DNA from 3 places in the Kitasatospora sp. NPDC023176 genome. Region 3 is predicted to be linked to each of the others. Evidence: riboswitches for the same ligand, from Rfam matches in the RefSeq annotation. Region 3 holds a riboswitch; each other region holds the start of a gene.
What was found. A riboswitch is a leader RNA that binds a small molecule or an ion and turns the genes downstream of it on or off. The one in region 3 is predicted to bind cyclic di-AMP.
Positions count from the first base shown of each region.

Region 1 (4,875 bases), on a different contig from region 3:
AGGGTCTGGCGTCAAACCTATTTTCCGGTATCTCACCCGATCGGGCGAGTCCGTTGGAAGAAGGAGCCGGTCTCTTGGCCTCCCACCGCCGTCCCAGGCAGCCCAGCCGCGCGCGGGTCTCCGTGCTCACCGCTGCCGCTGCGACCGCGGTCGCCCTCTCCGCTCAGGTGGCCGCGCACGCCGCGCCGCAGCCGAACACGACCGACGTCAAGGCGCAGATCGACCAGCTCCAGCAGGACCAGGAGCAGGCGGCGGAGAAGTACAACGGCGCCAAGGAGCGCGCCGACCAGCTCCGCAAGCAGGCCGACCAGCTGCAGGATCAGGTGGCCCGCAGCCAGGACCAGATGAGTCAGCTGCAGACCGGCCTGGCCCAGGTCGCCGGCGAGCAGTACCGCACCGGCGGCATCGACCCGTCCGTCCAGCTGATGCTCTCCTCCGACCCGTCGGGCTACCTGGAGAAGGCGTCGAGCGTCCAGCAGGCCAGCACCAGTCAGACCGAGGCGCTCAAGGGCCTGCTCGACCAGCAGCGCCGGCTGGACCAGGAGAAGGCCGAGGCGGCCGCCGTACTGGCCTCGCTGGACTCCACCACCAAGGACCTGAACCAGGCCAAGGCGGACGTCAACACGAAGCTGAAGGCCGCCCAGGACCTGCTGAACTCGCTCAGCGCCGCCGACCGCGCCGCGCTGCGGGCCCAGCAGCAGCAGGACGACCGCGCCTCGCGCGGCGCCGACCGGGTCGACCTCAGCAACCTGCCGCCGGCCAGCGGCTACGCGGCCGTGGCCGTGGCCAAGGCGATGAGCAAGCAGGGTTCGCCGTACGTCTGGGGCGCCACCGGGTCGAGCACCTTCGACTGCTCGGGCCTGATGGTCTGGGCGTACGGCCAGGCCGGCGTCTCGCTGCCGCGCACCTCGCAGGAGCAGGGCCACATCGGGACCGCGGTGACGCTGGCCACGGCTCAGCCGGGCGACCTGGTGATCTACGGCGGGGACATGCACCACGTCGCGATGTACATCGGCAACGGCATGGTGGTCCACGCGCCGCACACCGGTGACGTGGTGAAGGTGATGAAGGCCGACGCGATGCCGATCAACACCATCCGCCGGATCTGACGGGCCGACACGCCGTCGGGGCCCGTTCCGGCCGTGTGATCCGCGCCACCCTCCGGTCGGAGGGTGGCGCTTCGGCTTGTCCGTTCCGTGGCTGACTCGTGAGACCTGATCAGCTTTGCGTGCGGAACTGATCACCATCAGTCATTTTCACAAAAGAACATGGGTAATCTTCCGTCTTTTTTCTGACAAGGATTTGAACGGATCACGGTTCAGTTACTAGGGTCATGCTCCGAACCACCGCACTGTCGATCACCCAGCCCGGGTGGCGGCGGTGGTTACCGCCGAGTTCGCGAAACAGCGGGGCAGGTCGAAGCGACTGCCCGACAGGGGAGCCCAGTAGTCGGGGGTGCTGCGGAGCGGAGCCGGGGAACCACGTTCCTCCGGGGTGAATCGGCGCCAGGTCGGCCGTAGGTGAGGCCGGTGAGGCGTCGTAGGGCATGCTTCCGGCCCGAACCCGTCAGCTCACCCGGTAGGCGGACGTAGGAAGAAGGAGCCCGCCTTCGTGGCGTCCCATCGTCGTCCCAAGCCCGCCAGTCGCGCTCGTGTCTCGATCCTGACCGGCTTCGCCGCCGCGGCCGTCGCGCTCTCCGCGCAGTCCGGCGCGCACGCCGACCCGCAGCCGACCAAGGACCAGGTCAAGGAGCAGGTCGACCAGCTCAACAACCAGGCCGAGCAGGCGACCGAGAAGTACAACGCCGCCCAGGAGAAGCAGCAGGAGCTGGAGAAGCAGGTCTCCGGCATGCAGGACCAGGTGGCCCGGCAGCAGGCGCAGGTGACCGACCTCCAGGGCGGCCTCGCCGAGATCGCGGGCGAGCAGTACCGCAACGGCGGCATATCCCCGACCGTCCAGCTGATGCTCTCCTCCAGTCCGGACAACTTCCTCAGCCAGGCCGGTGCGCTCAACCAGGCCGGCAGCACCCAGAAGAACCAGCTGAAGCAGCTCCAGGACCAGCAGCGCAAGCTGGACCAGGACCGTACCGAGGCCCAGGGCAAGCTCGCCGAGCTGGAGGCCACCACCACCCAGCTGAAGGCCTCCAAGGACGAGGTCCAGACCAAGCTGAAGGCGGCCCAGGACCTGCTCAACACGCTGACCGAGCAGGAGCGCCAGGCGATCAAGGCGGCCGAGGACAAGGCCGCCGCCGACGCCAAGGCCAAGGCGGACGCCGCCGCGAAGGCCGCCCAGCCCGCCAGCTCGGACCGCGCCTCGCGCGACAGCAGCCGCAGCGACATCGGCGCGGGCGCCGCCTCCGCGCCGGTCAAGATCGCCCCGGGCAGCTCGCACGGCGCGGCCGCGCTGGCCGCCGCCGCCACCAAGGTCGGCAGCCCGTACGTCTGGGGCGCCACCGGCCCCGGCTCCTTCGACTGCTCCGGCCTGATGGTCTGGGCGTTCAACCAGGCCGGCGTGTCGCTGCCGCGCACCTCCCAGGAGCAGGCGGGCGCCGGCACCCGGATCGGCTCGGACATCTCCCAGGCCCAGCCCGGCGACATGCTGATCTTCTACGGCGACGCCCACCACGTCGGCATCTACGCCGGCAACGGCCAGGTGCTGCACGCTCCCAAGCCGGGTGCGTCGGTCCGCTACGAGGCCGTCTCCAACATGCCGCTGGCCTCCATCGTCCGGGTCTGATCCCCGCTCGAAGGTTCACGGGCCCGGTCCTCCGCCACGGGGGGCCGGGCCTGCGGCTTTTCCGGCGGCTCGGCCTGATGTCCGAATAGGGGTCAAATATTCGGGTCCGGAGGGGTTTGGACTCGCTTGCCCGGACTCGCTAACGTCTGCCACCGGACTCCCGCTCGACGGCCGCCCAGCAGGGCGCGGCCGCGGGGCCGCGCCGCAGGAATGGAGCCGCTGCCGACATGCCCGTGCACCGTCGTTCCCAACTGCTCGCCCGTGCGCTGGTACTGACCGCGGCCGCCACCACGGCCCTGGGCGTGGCGACCGCCGGCAGTGCCCAGGCCGCCCCCGGAGCGCCGGACGCGCCCGACCGCAAGGACGTCAAGGCCCAGGTCGAGCAGCTGTACGACGAGGCCGAGCAGGCGTCGGAGAAGTACAACGCCGCCCAGGAGGCGCAGAAGCGGCTCCTCGGCGAGACCACGATCCTGCAGGGCGAGGTCGCCGCCGCCCAGGACCAGCTCAACCAGCTGCGCGGGGACCTCGCCACGGTGGCCGGGGCCGAGTACCGGAGCGGCGGGATGGCCCAGACCGCCCAGCTGATGCTCTCCACCGACCCCGAGGGCTACCTCGCCCGCGCCCGGACCCTCGGCCAGGCCGCCGAACGTCAGCAGGAGACCCTGCACGAGCTGGTCACCCGTCAGCGCGGGCTCGACCAGCGCCGCACCGAGACCGCGGCCAAGCTCGCCGAACTGGACCAGGCCCGCCGCTCGCTGGCCGAGAACAAGCAGCAGATCCAGCAACGGCTGACCAAGGCCCAGAAGCTGCTCAACAGCCTGGGCGTCGCCGAGCGGACCCGGATGGTCGCCCAGGACGCCCGGGACGCCGAACAGCGCGCCACCCGCGGCACCGACCGGCTGGACCTCGGCAGCGCCCCGGCCGCCTCCGAGCGCGGGGCCGCCGCGCTGGCCGCCGCGGTGCGGATGATCGGCTCGCCCTACGTCTACGGATCCACCGGACCCCGTGCCTTCGACTGCTCCGGTCTGATGTACTACAGCTGGCGGCAGGCCGGAGTGACCCTGCCGCGGACCTCGCAGGCCCAGGCGTACGCCGGGCAGCGGATCAACCTCTCCGAAGCACGGCCGGGAGACCTGGTGATCTTCTACCGGGACATGCACCACGTCGGGATGTACGCCGGCGGCGGGGTGATGGTGCACGCGCCGTACCCGGGTGCCAAGGTCCGGTACGAGAGCGTCAACGCGATGCCGGTCTCGGGAGTGGTCCGGCTCTGAGCGCGACGCCCACCGGGCCGGACGGCCCCCACCCGATAGACCCGGCCCGCCGCGTGCTGTCCCGGCGCGGTGCGCTGCTGCTGGCCGCCGGCGGACTGGCCCAGCTGTCGCTGCCGCCGGCCGCCCCGGTGGCGGTGCCCGACGGGCGGGCCGGCGACCTGCGGGGCGAGGTCGCCGGGCTGCTGGCGGCGCGGGCGCGCTCGCTGCCCGTCTGGTCGGGGCTGACGGGGGCCGAGGCGACGTACCGCAACCTGGTGCTGTCGCCGGCCGGCGGACCGGACCGGCTGACCGGCTCCGTCGAACTGGCCGTGCGGATCAGCGGGTACGACGAGTACCCCGTGGTGTACCCGCGCCGGATCGAGCTGGTCCGGGACCCGGGCGGCTGGCGGGTCGATCGGGAGGAGGGCACCGGCGGGCCCCCGGCGCTGTGGGACCTCGGCCCGGCCCGTACCGCCCCGGGCGCCCACTGCCTGGTGCTCGGCCTCGCCGGCGGGCCCGACCCGGCCGGGCTGGTCGCGGTGGGGGACAGCGCCGTGCCGGCCGTCAACGCGGTCTGGGGCAGTGCCTGGCCCGGCCGGCTGCTGCTCGAACTGCCCGCCACCGAGCCGCAGTTCGCCCGGCTGCTGGAAGCCGACCCGGCGGGCTGGACGGGCATGGCGGCGGTCACCGTGGCCGCCCCCGGCGCGCCCTGGCACACCCCGGCGGACCGGGTGGTGATCAACCCCGAGGCGTTCGGGCGGCTCAGCGGCTTCGGCCGGCAGGTGGTCGTCACCCACGAGGCCACCCATGTCGCCACCCGGGCCGACACCCGGGCCTGGACCCCGCTGTGGCTCTCCGAGGGCGTCGCCGACTGGACCGCCTACCG
Region 1 covers NZ_JBVHIP010000015.1:70,581-75,455, forward strand. The annotation lists gene ACZ3YL_RS21310 (C40 family peptidase) at 75-1,109, shown strand; cyclic di-AMP (ydaO/yuaA leader) riboswitch at 1,447-1,601, shown strand; gene ACZ3YL_RS21315 (NlpC/P60 family protein) at 1,612-2,736, shown strand; gene ACZ3YL_RS21320 (C40 family peptidase) at 2,964-4,010, shown strand; gene ACZ3YL_RS21325 (hypothetical protein) at 4,064-4,875, shown strand, end outside.
Region 1: another riboswitch for cyclic di-AMP. It lies ahead of ACZ3YL_RS21315 (NlpC/P60 family protein); the one in region 3 lies ahead of ACZ3YL_RS30550 (M23 family metallopeptidase).

Region 2 (4,875 bases), on a different contig from region 3:
TCCACCAGCTCCGGCCTCCCGATGCCGACCATCCACCGACTGGTCCGTACCCTCGTCCAGCAGGGCTATGTCCGCCAGGACACCGCACGCCGCTACACCCTCGGCCCCCGGCTGATCCGGCTCGGCGAGACGGCCGGCCGGCTGCTCGGCAGCTGGGCCCGCCCGTACCTGGCCGAACTCATGGAGGCCACCGGCGAGACCGCCAACCTGGCGGTGCTGGAGGGCGGCGAGGTGGTGTACGTCGGGCAGGTGCAGTCGCGGCGCTCGATGCGGATGTTCACCGAGGTCGGACGGCGGGTGCAGCCGCACTGCACCGGCGTCGGCAAGGCCCTGCTCGCCCAGCTCCCCGAGGACGAGGCGCGCGCGATCCTGGGCCCCAACTCGCTGCCCGCGCACACCGAGTACACCCTCACCGACCCGCAGGAGCTGATGGACCAGCTCGCCGAGGCGCGCGAGCGCGGGTACGTGGTGGACGACCAGGAGCAGGAGATCGGCGTCCGCTGCATCGCCCTCACGGTACCGGGCGCGCCGACGCCCACCGCGCTCTCGGTATCCGGCCCGGAGGCCCGGATCCGGGCGCTGGAGGATCAGACGGGGGCGTCCTCGCTGGTACCGGTGATGCAGGAGATCGCGACCCGGCTGGGGCAGGTCCTGGCGCCCTGACGCCTGATTCTGACGCTACGTCAATTCACCTGCCGCACCTGGGGATCAACGCAAGAACCGGCAGCCGTTCCGACCACGCGCGGTGGTCGAGGCGGCTGCCGGTCCCTGAGAGCGGCTGGTCTTGGGTGGTGCGGGTTCGGCTACCCGGGGCGGGCTACGTGACGGCTCAGCGGTAGACGCGCACGTAGTCGGCGGCGAAGGTGATCGGGGTGTTCCCCTGCGGCGCAGGGTGGTACTTGCCCGCGCCCACCGAGAGGTTGAGGATCAGGTACGCCGAGAAGCCGGCGCCCACGCCCTTGTTGTCCGAGTACACCTTGACGCCGTTGACGTACCAGTCCACCGAGTTGGCGCCGTAGTAGGTGCCGATGGTGACCCACTGGTCCTTGGCGACGGCCTTGGCGTCGGTGTAGTACTCGGGGTTGCTCGGGTTGACGTGGTTGGTCAGCTCCAGCAGGTTCGGGTTGTCGGGGTGGTACTCGAAGGAGTCGATCTCCCCGTTGCCGTTCTTCCAGGTCCACAGGGCGGGCCAGGCGCCGCCCACGGAGGGCATCTTGACCCGGGTCTCGGCGTAGTCGCCGGTCTTGACCTGGAAGCCCTCGGCGGAACCCTCGGTGGTCAGGAAACCGGTGTTCCAGGACTGCTGGCCGTTCTCCAGGGTGGGGCCGCCCGGGGTGGCGGTGAAGGTGGCGACGCCGTTCGCGACGGTGACGTTGTTCTTGTTCAGCCAGTCGAGCTTGTTGTCGTCCGGGTTGTGGTTCCCGTACTTGTACGAGGTGCTCTTGTCGCCGACCCAGCGCTGGCCCCAGTCGATCGGGCCGTTGAACTCGTCGGACCAGGTCAGCGACTTGCCGGCGATCGGGGAGGACGGCGCCGGGGTGCTCGGGCTCGCGGTGGCGCTCGGGCTCGCGGTTGGGCTGGTCGGGCTCGTCGGGCTCGCGGTCGGTGTGGTGGTCGGGCTCGCGGTCGGGCTCGTGGTCGGCGGCGGCGTGGTGGTCGGGCTGGTCGTCGGCGTGGGCGTCGGCGCGGTGGTCGGGCTCGTGGTCGGCGACGGCTTGGCGCTGGGGGTGGCGGTCGGGGCCGGGGTCGGCGTCGACGTGCCGGTGCGGGAGACCACCAGCTGCTGCGAGGGCAGGTTGTGCCAGGCGCCCCCGAGGTCCTGCCAGAAGCCGAACTGGGTGTACGTCCCGGCCGGCAGGGTGCGCGCACCGCTGGTGAAGTCGACCCCGCTCGGGCATATCCGCGCGTTGGTCGCGTTGCCCGGGAAGTCCAGGTTGGTGCCGCGCGCGTCACGGACGCCGACGCCGACGGTCTTGGCGACGAAGCAGGCCGAGGAGTGCAGGCTCAGCGAAGCGGTGGTGGCCTGGCCGGCGACCATGGCGGCCGGAGCGAGCCGGTCCTGGGTGACGGTCGGGGCGGTGGCGGCCTGGGCACCGGCGACGGACGGCAGCCCGAACAGGCCTGCGCCGCTGATCGCCAGCGCCCCGGTGGCGGCGAGGGCGGCGTTGCGGCCGCGGTGGGACGGACGGGCGTGGCGGGGCGCGCGGCGGCGCCGGGCAGGCTGGTGCATGGGGGTCCTCTGCGACGCCTGCGAGGTGAGCTGTCGGATTCGGACTGCAGTTGCCCGGCCGCCTGTGGAGCGGCTTCACCCCTAGCCACGGCCCGCACACTGGTGCGTACGGGCCGGGCGCTGACCTTGGTTCCCCCGCTCCCGTCCGCTGTGGCGCTCGACAGCTCGCCGACGGGTGGACGGGACTCGGCGTCCCGGCGGCGGGGTCCGCGACGGCGGACGACGGTTGCAGGCTAGGCAGGCCGTCCGTGAACGGACAACCTGATCGGGCCGGTTGTCGCACAGCTCACAGTGGTGTCGATCAACGACGCTGCGTGGTGGCCGAGTTGATCAACCACGTCGTCGCGGCCCGGGGCTCAGCCGAGCCAGCCGGCCACCTGGCTCTCGGCCTCCGGCGACCAGGCCGGCTCCAGGTGGTTCAGCCCGGGTAGCAGTCGCTGCCGCCGGTCGGCAGCACCCCGAGCCAGGGCTGCTAGGACCGGCGTGCGGCCGCCGCCCATGTGCCGGTCACACACGGTGAGCGGCGCGGTGGTGGCGGACCGTACCGTGGCGCGGGGCCGCCCGAGTCCGCCCGGTCGGATAAATTGGAGCCCTGGCGTTTTCCACGGTGCACAAGTGCACCGAGCCCGACCCGTACGACCCGTACGACCCGCACGGTCCGTCCCGCGCTCCCGAGAAGAGGTCCCGCCCCACCATGACCGCGTCCCTGCCCGCCTTCGCCGGCCGTACCTACGTCTTCCGGGCCGACAACGGCGCGGCCTTCCGCAACAGCTACTCGGCCGACGGCACTCGGCTGCGCTGGGAGGGCCTCGGCGAGTCGGCCGGCCAGTGGGAGGACGTGCGGCTGCACGTCGCCGAGGTCGCGCCGGAGATCTACTTCATCAGCTGGACGGAGCAGAGCGGGATCACCGTCAGCCATGTGATGGACCTCAATGCGCTGACCGTACGGGCCTTCTGGACCTTCGAGGGCGAGGGCGGCCGGGTCGGCCAGCTGCACACCGGGACGCTGGAGCGGGTGGCCTGACCGGCGCCGGGCCGTAGAACGCGTCGAACCCCCGGGGCCTGGGCTCCGGGGGTTCGACGCGTTCCCGTCGCCGTCAGACGGTCTGGCTCGCCTGGCCCGAGGGGTTCGGCCGGCCGGGCTGGTTCGGCTGGCTGGGCTGGTTCGGCACCTTGAGGTGCTGGGACAGCCACTCCAGCGAGGACGGCAGCAGGGCGCTCCAGGTCTCGAAGTTGTGGCCGCCGTTCTCGAGCATGCTGTACGAGACCTTCATGGGGCTCCGCACCGCGTCGATGAACGCCTCGGTGTCCGGCTTGTAGTTGCCGTCGCCCTTCTTGGTACCGGCCAGCAGGACCGAGATGTCCGGCGGCGGCATGTTCTTCAGCCGCCACATCAGGTTGGCCTCGTTGCGGCGCTGCTTGCTGCCGCCGAAGAGGTCGCCGGTGGTCGGGTCGTCGGCGGCGTCGTAGTAGCCGGACAGGGCGACGGCGGTCGGGAAGACGTCCGGGTGGCGCATGGCCATCTTGACGGCGCAGTAGCCGCCGGTCGAGTTGCCCATGAAGGCCCAGGCGTGCGGATCGGGCGAGACCCGGTAGCTGGCCTGGATCGCCGAGGTGACGTCCTTGGTGAAGTACGTGTCGGACTGGGCGCCGCCCGGGATGTCCTCGCACTCGGTGTCCTGCGGCATGGCGGGCGAGGGCTGCAGCATGACCATGACGGTCGGCTGCATCCGGCCCTCCTGCAGCAGCTTGAGCGCGGCGCCCGGGTAGTTGAAGCGGGTGATCAGGTTCTCGGCGATTCCTGGGAACCCGGTGCTGACGATCACCGCCGGGAACTGCTTCTGCGCGTACTCGGGCTGGAAGTACTGCGGCGGCAGGTAGACGAAACCCTCGGTCGACAGCCGGCTCACCTTGCCGTCGATCCGGACCTTGCGGATCTCGCCGGACTGGCCGGGTTCACGGCCCCTCGCGCCGCCGCCCTTGACCGACGCCTGGCCTATGGTCTCCACCAGCAGGCGGCCGGAGGCGTCCGCCTTGTTGTGTATCACCACCGGGCCGGTGCTGCCGGTGCCCAGCAGGTCGTCCCAACTGCTGTAGAACGCGAAGTAGTTGTTCGCCACCAGGCCGAGCGCCGCGAGCACCGTGAGCTGGGTGGCGAGCAGCGCGCCGATCCGGCCGAACACCGCCTGCCAGCTCTTCCTGGCGAGTCTGGGCCACAGCCAGACCGTGCCGACCATCATCACGACCGCGACCAGCACGGCCAGCGCCAGCACCTTGTGGCTCGTCAGACCCATGTTCCAGTTGCTCCCACACCTCGGACTCCACGCCCCCTCCGCTCAGGGACATCCGAGGAGTTCACCCCGGTTCCCCCACCGGGGCGTGAGGTCCAACCCTAGCGGGAGCTGGGAGGAAGCTGATCGGGGGCTGGGGAAGGCTGAGGACGGGTTTCAGTCGACAGATTTCGAAATCTGTTAGCTGAACTCTGTTATCTGTCGTCTGTCATCTGAAATCTGTCAGCCGTCAGCCGTCAGCCGCCGCCCGTCGTCTGTCGCCTGCCGGCCGCCGACCGCCTGCTACGCCCCGGCCGCCCACTCCCAGAGCCGCAGCCCCGCCGTGAGCTCGCGCATGCAGCGGGCGCCGAGGTC
Region 2 covers NZ_JBVHIP010000001.1:302,010-306,884, forward strand. The annotation lists gene ACZ3YL_RS01670 (IclR family transcriptional regulator) at 1-663, shown strand, start outside; gene ACZ3YL_RS01675 (glycoside hydrolase family 16 protein) at 830-2,230, opposite strand; cyclic di-AMP (ydaO/yuaA leader) riboswitch at 2,231-2,396, opposite strand; gene ACZ3YL_RS01680 (MoaF-related domain-containing protein) at 2,838-3,254, shown strand; gene ACZ3YL_RS01685 (alpha/beta hydrolase) at 3,328-4,524, opposite strand; gene ACZ3YL_RS01690 (TetR family transcriptional regulator) at 4,804-4,875, opposite strand, start outside.
Region 2: another riboswitch for cyclic di-AMP. It lies ahead of ACZ3YL_RS01675 (glycoside hydrolase family 16 protein); the one in region 3 lies ahead of ACZ3YL_RS30550 (M23 family metallopeptidase).

Region 3 (4,875 bases):
GGTGTTGTCCACGTCGACCCGGGCGGCCAGCCGGTGCAGGCCGAGCGGACCGAAGGACAACTCGCAGAGCAGTCCGGCGATCTCGCCGGCGTAGCCGAGGCCCCACACCCGGCGGCTCAGCACGTAGCCGAGGTAGGCGGAGCGGTACTTGCCGAGGGTGAGGCTGGCGTGCGCGACCGGCACGGCGTCCTCCGGGTCCTCGGCGTCCTCCCGGCGGACCACGGCGAGCCGGTAGGTGTCCCGCTCCTCGGCCATCGCCTCCTCCAGGTAGAGCTCGATCTGGTCGGCGCAGGTCTCCCGGTCGCGCGGTTCGAACGGCAGGTAGCGGGTGACCTCCGGGTCGCTGTACAGCGCGTGCAGCGCGTCCAGTTCCTCCGGGGTGTGGTGGTACTCGCGGACGGCCAACCTGGGGCCGAGGAGTCGTATCGGGACCATGGCTGCCGACCCTACCCGCGCCCGGCGGCTACCGTTCGGACCATGAACGACGAAGACCTGCGGCTCGCCCCGCGCACCAGGGCCGCCGACCTGCTCGCCTGGACGGCCGGGCAGGACCGGGCGCCGGTGGCCGAGGCGCCGCTGCGCGCGGTGCTGGCGCTGCTGGAGCTGGGCGAGGGCAGGATGCACGACGGCTGGCCCGAACTGACCTCCGACGCGGTGGAGCACCTGCTGTACGAAAGGCTCCACCTCTACGTCCAACCCGATCCGGAACAGGACCCGCTCGCCTACGGCGACGCCGTACGGCTGCTGGTCGACCACCAGCGGGCGGTCAAGCGGCTCAACGCCAAGCGCCAGGAGCGGCTGCACGCCGAGGCCGAGTGGCAGGGCGAGGTCGCGGCCGGACTGCTGCGCCGCGCCGACCTGGTGACCTGGCCCCGGCTCTACGCGGTGCTGCTGCACGCCCACGGGGTGGACGTCACGGACCCGGCGGCCGTCCGGGACTGGCTGGCCGGCTTCGCCGGGCTGAGCGAGGAGGAGCGGCTGGCCGGGTACGAGGCGCTGACGCCGACCGGCTGGCTGGACGAACCGGACGAGCAGGGCTGGGGGCCGGGCCGGGTGCTGTCGGTCGGCATGGCCACCGACGGCGCCCGGCGGCTGCTGGAGCAGGGCCTGATGCGGCGCAGCTACCGCAACCTGGCCGAGCTGAACGCGCTGGGGCGGCCGATGCCCGACGAGCTGGCCGGGGACTTCGAGGACTTCGAGGCGGCCGCCGCCGAGGTGGCGCTCGACCTGCTCGGCGACTGGACCGTGCCCGGGCTGCCACGGCTGTTGGTGGAGGAGTTCCCCGAGCTCGCGCCGGAGCCGGGAACGGCCGAGATCGACGCGTACCTGGCGCAGCTGCCGCCGGAGTGAGGTGCCGGAAGGGCCCCGGGCGGCGCGCCCGGGGCCCTGCTTCACGGTCTTACGGGGTCTCGCGGTCCTCACGAGGTCTCGCGGCCCTTACGGGTCTCGCGGCCCTGCGGTTCCGCGGTCCTTTCGTGCTTTCGCGGTCCTTACGGGGTGAGGCCGCGCTGCTGGAGCCAGGTCTCCGGGTCGACGGGGGCGCCGCCGCCGGGGCGGACCTCCAGGTGCAGGTGCGGGCCGGTGACGTTGCCGGTCGCGCCGACCTTGCCGATCTGCTGGCCGGAGGTCACCGTGCCGGAGCCCTTGATGATCGAGGAGAGGTGGCAGTACCAGATCTCGGTGCCGTCGGGCAGGGTCTCGACGATCCGGTAGCCGTACGAGCCGGACCAGCCAGCCGAGGTGATGGTGCCCTGGCCGACCGCGAACACCGCGGTGCCGGTGTCGGCGGCGAAGTCCAGGCCGGTGTGCAGGTGGGCCCAGTAGCGGGCGCTCTGGCCGTAGTGGGCGGAGAGGCTGTAGTCCTTCACCGGCAGGGTGAGGGCGGCGGCCTTGGCCCGCTCGGCCTCCTCGGCGGCGCGCTTGGCCTCCGCCTCCTTGGCGGCGGCCTTGGCGCCGGCCTCCTGGGCGGCCTGCAGTCGGGCGCCCTCCTCGGCGGCGGTGCGCTGGCTGTCGGCCTGCTGCTGGATGCGGGCGGCGAGCGCGAGGCCGGGGTCGGCGGCCAGGGCGACCGGCGACTCGTCCGGGGCCTCGACGGCGGGCGCGGCGGCCGGGGTCGCGGAGGCGAAGCCGGTGGCTCCCAGGGTGGCGGCGACGGCGGTGACGCCGAGCAGCGGGGAGGCCCCGCGGGTCTGACGCGGCATCCGGTGGCGGTTGGCCTCGGCCTCCGGGGCGAACGCGTCCGGGCCGTCCGGGCCGGGGTGGTCGAGGAGCTGGGTACCGGCTGCGGGGCCGGCCGGGTGTGCCGGGGTGTGCGTCGACGCCACGGAGGCGTGCTCCTTTCCTTCCTTCGCGCCTACCGGGTTAGCTGACGGGTTCGGAGCAGGAAGGTCTCCTACGGCCGGGCCGGGGCCCCGCCGATTCACCCCAAGGAACGTGGTTCCCCGGCTCCCTGGCCTGCCCGGAGGCCGGCCGGCGGGATTAGGCGACGGCGCACGGTGCCGTCTGGGTACGGCATTGACGACCGCGCTGCGTTATCAGACGTTAATCCTAGGACGCCCTGATTCCAAGCCATCCGTCCGGGACGGCAGTGGAACAGGTGATCGGTCGTCAACGAACGACACCTCAGTCGCCTGGCTCATCTGAGTACTCCTACTCATGTGCAACCAGGCCGCCCCGGCACATCCTGGCGCCATGAGCGCACCGATGCAGTCACGGACCACGGCCGCGTACTACGTCCAGGCCGTCCTCTCCTTCGCCATCTCCGGCGTGACCCTCGCCGCCGGGATCGCCTACCTGCCCGTCGGCGGCTGGACCCGGGCCTTCCTCGGGATCGGCCTCCTCTACACCGTCACCTCCTCCTTCACGCTCGCCAAGGTGATCCGGGACCGGCAGGAGTCCTCGGACACCCTCGCCCGGGTGGACCAGGCCCGGCTGGACAAGCTGCTCAGCGAGCACGACCCGTTCAAGATCGAGGGGGCCTGAGCGGGTTCCCGAGCAAGGGCCCTTGACGGCTAAGGCTATTAGCCTTAGCTTTATGGCTATCGGCAGCACCGAGCGAGCCAGCGGAGGCCCACCATGAACGGCACCACCACCCCGAGCACCCAGTACCTCGACGTCCCCGGCGGCCGCCTCGCGTACGACGACACCCGGCAGGGCGACGGCACCCCCGTCGTCCTGCTCCCCGGCATGCTCGACTCCCGCCGCGCCTACCGGCACCTGCACCCGCTGCTCACCGCCGCCGGCCACCGGGTCATCACCATGGACCTGCGCGGCTTCGGCGAATCCTCCATCGTCTGGGACGACTACAGCCCCGCCGCCATCGCCACCGACGTCCTCGCCCTGCTCGACCACCTCGGCATCGAACGGGCCGTCCTGGTCGGCCAGTCCTACACCGGCGCGACGGTCGTCAAGGCCGCCGGGGACGCACCCCAACGGGTCGCCGGAATCGCCCTGATCGACGCCTTCGTCGAACACCGGGCCAACGCCCTCATGCGGGGCGTCATGGTCGTGATGGGCGCCGCCATGGTCCGGTGGCCCGCGGTCTGGGGCTACTACCTGCGCAAGATGGCCTACCCCGGCCCCCGCCCCGCCGACCTCGACGGCTACGTCGACGGACTGGTCGCCGCCCTGCGCAGCCCCGGCCGCAAGACCGCCACCCGCGGCCACGTCACCGGCGACTCCGCGCCGATCGGCTGGACCGCTGCCGTCCGCTGCCCCTCCCTCGTCCTGATGGGCAGCAAGGACCCCGACTTCCCCAAGCCGGAAGCCATCGCCGACCTCCAGGCCGAGAAGCTCGGTGCGCGGAAGATCATGATCGAAGGCTCCGGGCACTACCCGATGGCCGACAACCCCCGGGCCGTGGCCGACGCCCTGCTGCCCTTCCTCGCCGAACTCGCCTGATCCCGCCTGCCCCCTGCCTGATCCCTGCCTGACCCCGCCTGCCCCCGCCCCCCGTACGGAGACCCCGAAGCCATGCCCCGCGTAGGACTGACCCCCGACCAGGTCGTCGACCACGCCCTCGCCCTCATCGACGACCAGGGCACCGAAGCCCTCACGCTCGCCTCCGTCGCCACCCGCGCCGGAGTCGCCACCCCCTCGCTGTACAAGCACGTCAGCGGCGGCCTCGCCGAACTGCGGCGGCTCATCGCCGTCCGGGTCACCGAGGAACTCGCCGACCGGCTCGCGGAAGCCGCCGTCGGCCGCAGCGGGGACGACGCGGTCACCGCCGTCCTGCGCGCCTACCAGGCCTACGCCACCGAACACCCCCACCGCTACAGCGCCCTCCCCCAGGCCCCCCAGCCCGACGACGACCTCACCCGCGCGGCCACCCGGCTCGTCGGCGTCATCGTCGCCGTCCTCCGCGAGTACGGCCTCGACGGCCCCGAGGTGATCCACGCCGCCCGCACCGTCCGCTCCCTCGCCCACGGCTTCGCCTCCCTCTCCATCGGCGGCGCCTTCCAACTCTCCGAAGACCTCACCACCACCCACGACCGCCTCATCACCACCCTCACCACCGGCCTCCGGGCGTGGCCCCAGCAGTAGCCGGAAGCCCGTGCCGCGCACCGGAAGTCGAACCGGCCGACTTCCGGTGCGCGCCGCTGGCGTCGGGCTCCCCTGCGGAGAGGGAGCCCCGCGCTGCTGGACGGCGGGCTCGGGCACGCGCGGGACGTCGGGCCCACCGACTTCTCGTGCTGGGAGGGCAGGGGCGAGGGGCCTGCCGACCGGCCGGCGCGGGGGAGGTCGGGTCCGTCGGCTTCTGGCTGCGGCGGGCAGCGGCCGGGGGCTGGGGGTGGAGGGGCTAGTGTGGCGGGCTGACTGGTGGTCATGACAGGGGACCGCCCACGCCTTGGCGGAGGTCCCAGGTGCCCGCACTGA
Region 3 covers NZ_JBVHIP010000028.1:24,731-29,605, forward strand. The annotation lists gene ACZ3YL_RS30540 (GNAT family N-acetyltransferase) at 1-435, opposite strand, end outside; gene ACZ3YL_RS30545 (hypothetical protein) at 478-1,350, shown strand; gene ACZ3YL_RS30550 (M23 family metallopeptidase) at 1,491-2,324, opposite strand; cyclic di-AMP (ydaO/yuaA leader) riboswitch at 2,337-2,495, opposite strand; gene ACZ3YL_RS30555 (YiaA/YiaB family inner membrane protein) at 2,692-2,982, shown strand; gene ACZ3YL_RS30560 (alpha/beta fold hydrolase) at 3,076-3,900, shown strand; gene ACZ3YL_RS30565 (TetR/AcrR family transcriptional regulator) at 3,973-4,542, shown strand; gene ACZ3YL_RS30570 (PP2C family protein-serine/threonine phosphatase) at 4,863-4,875, shown strand, end outside.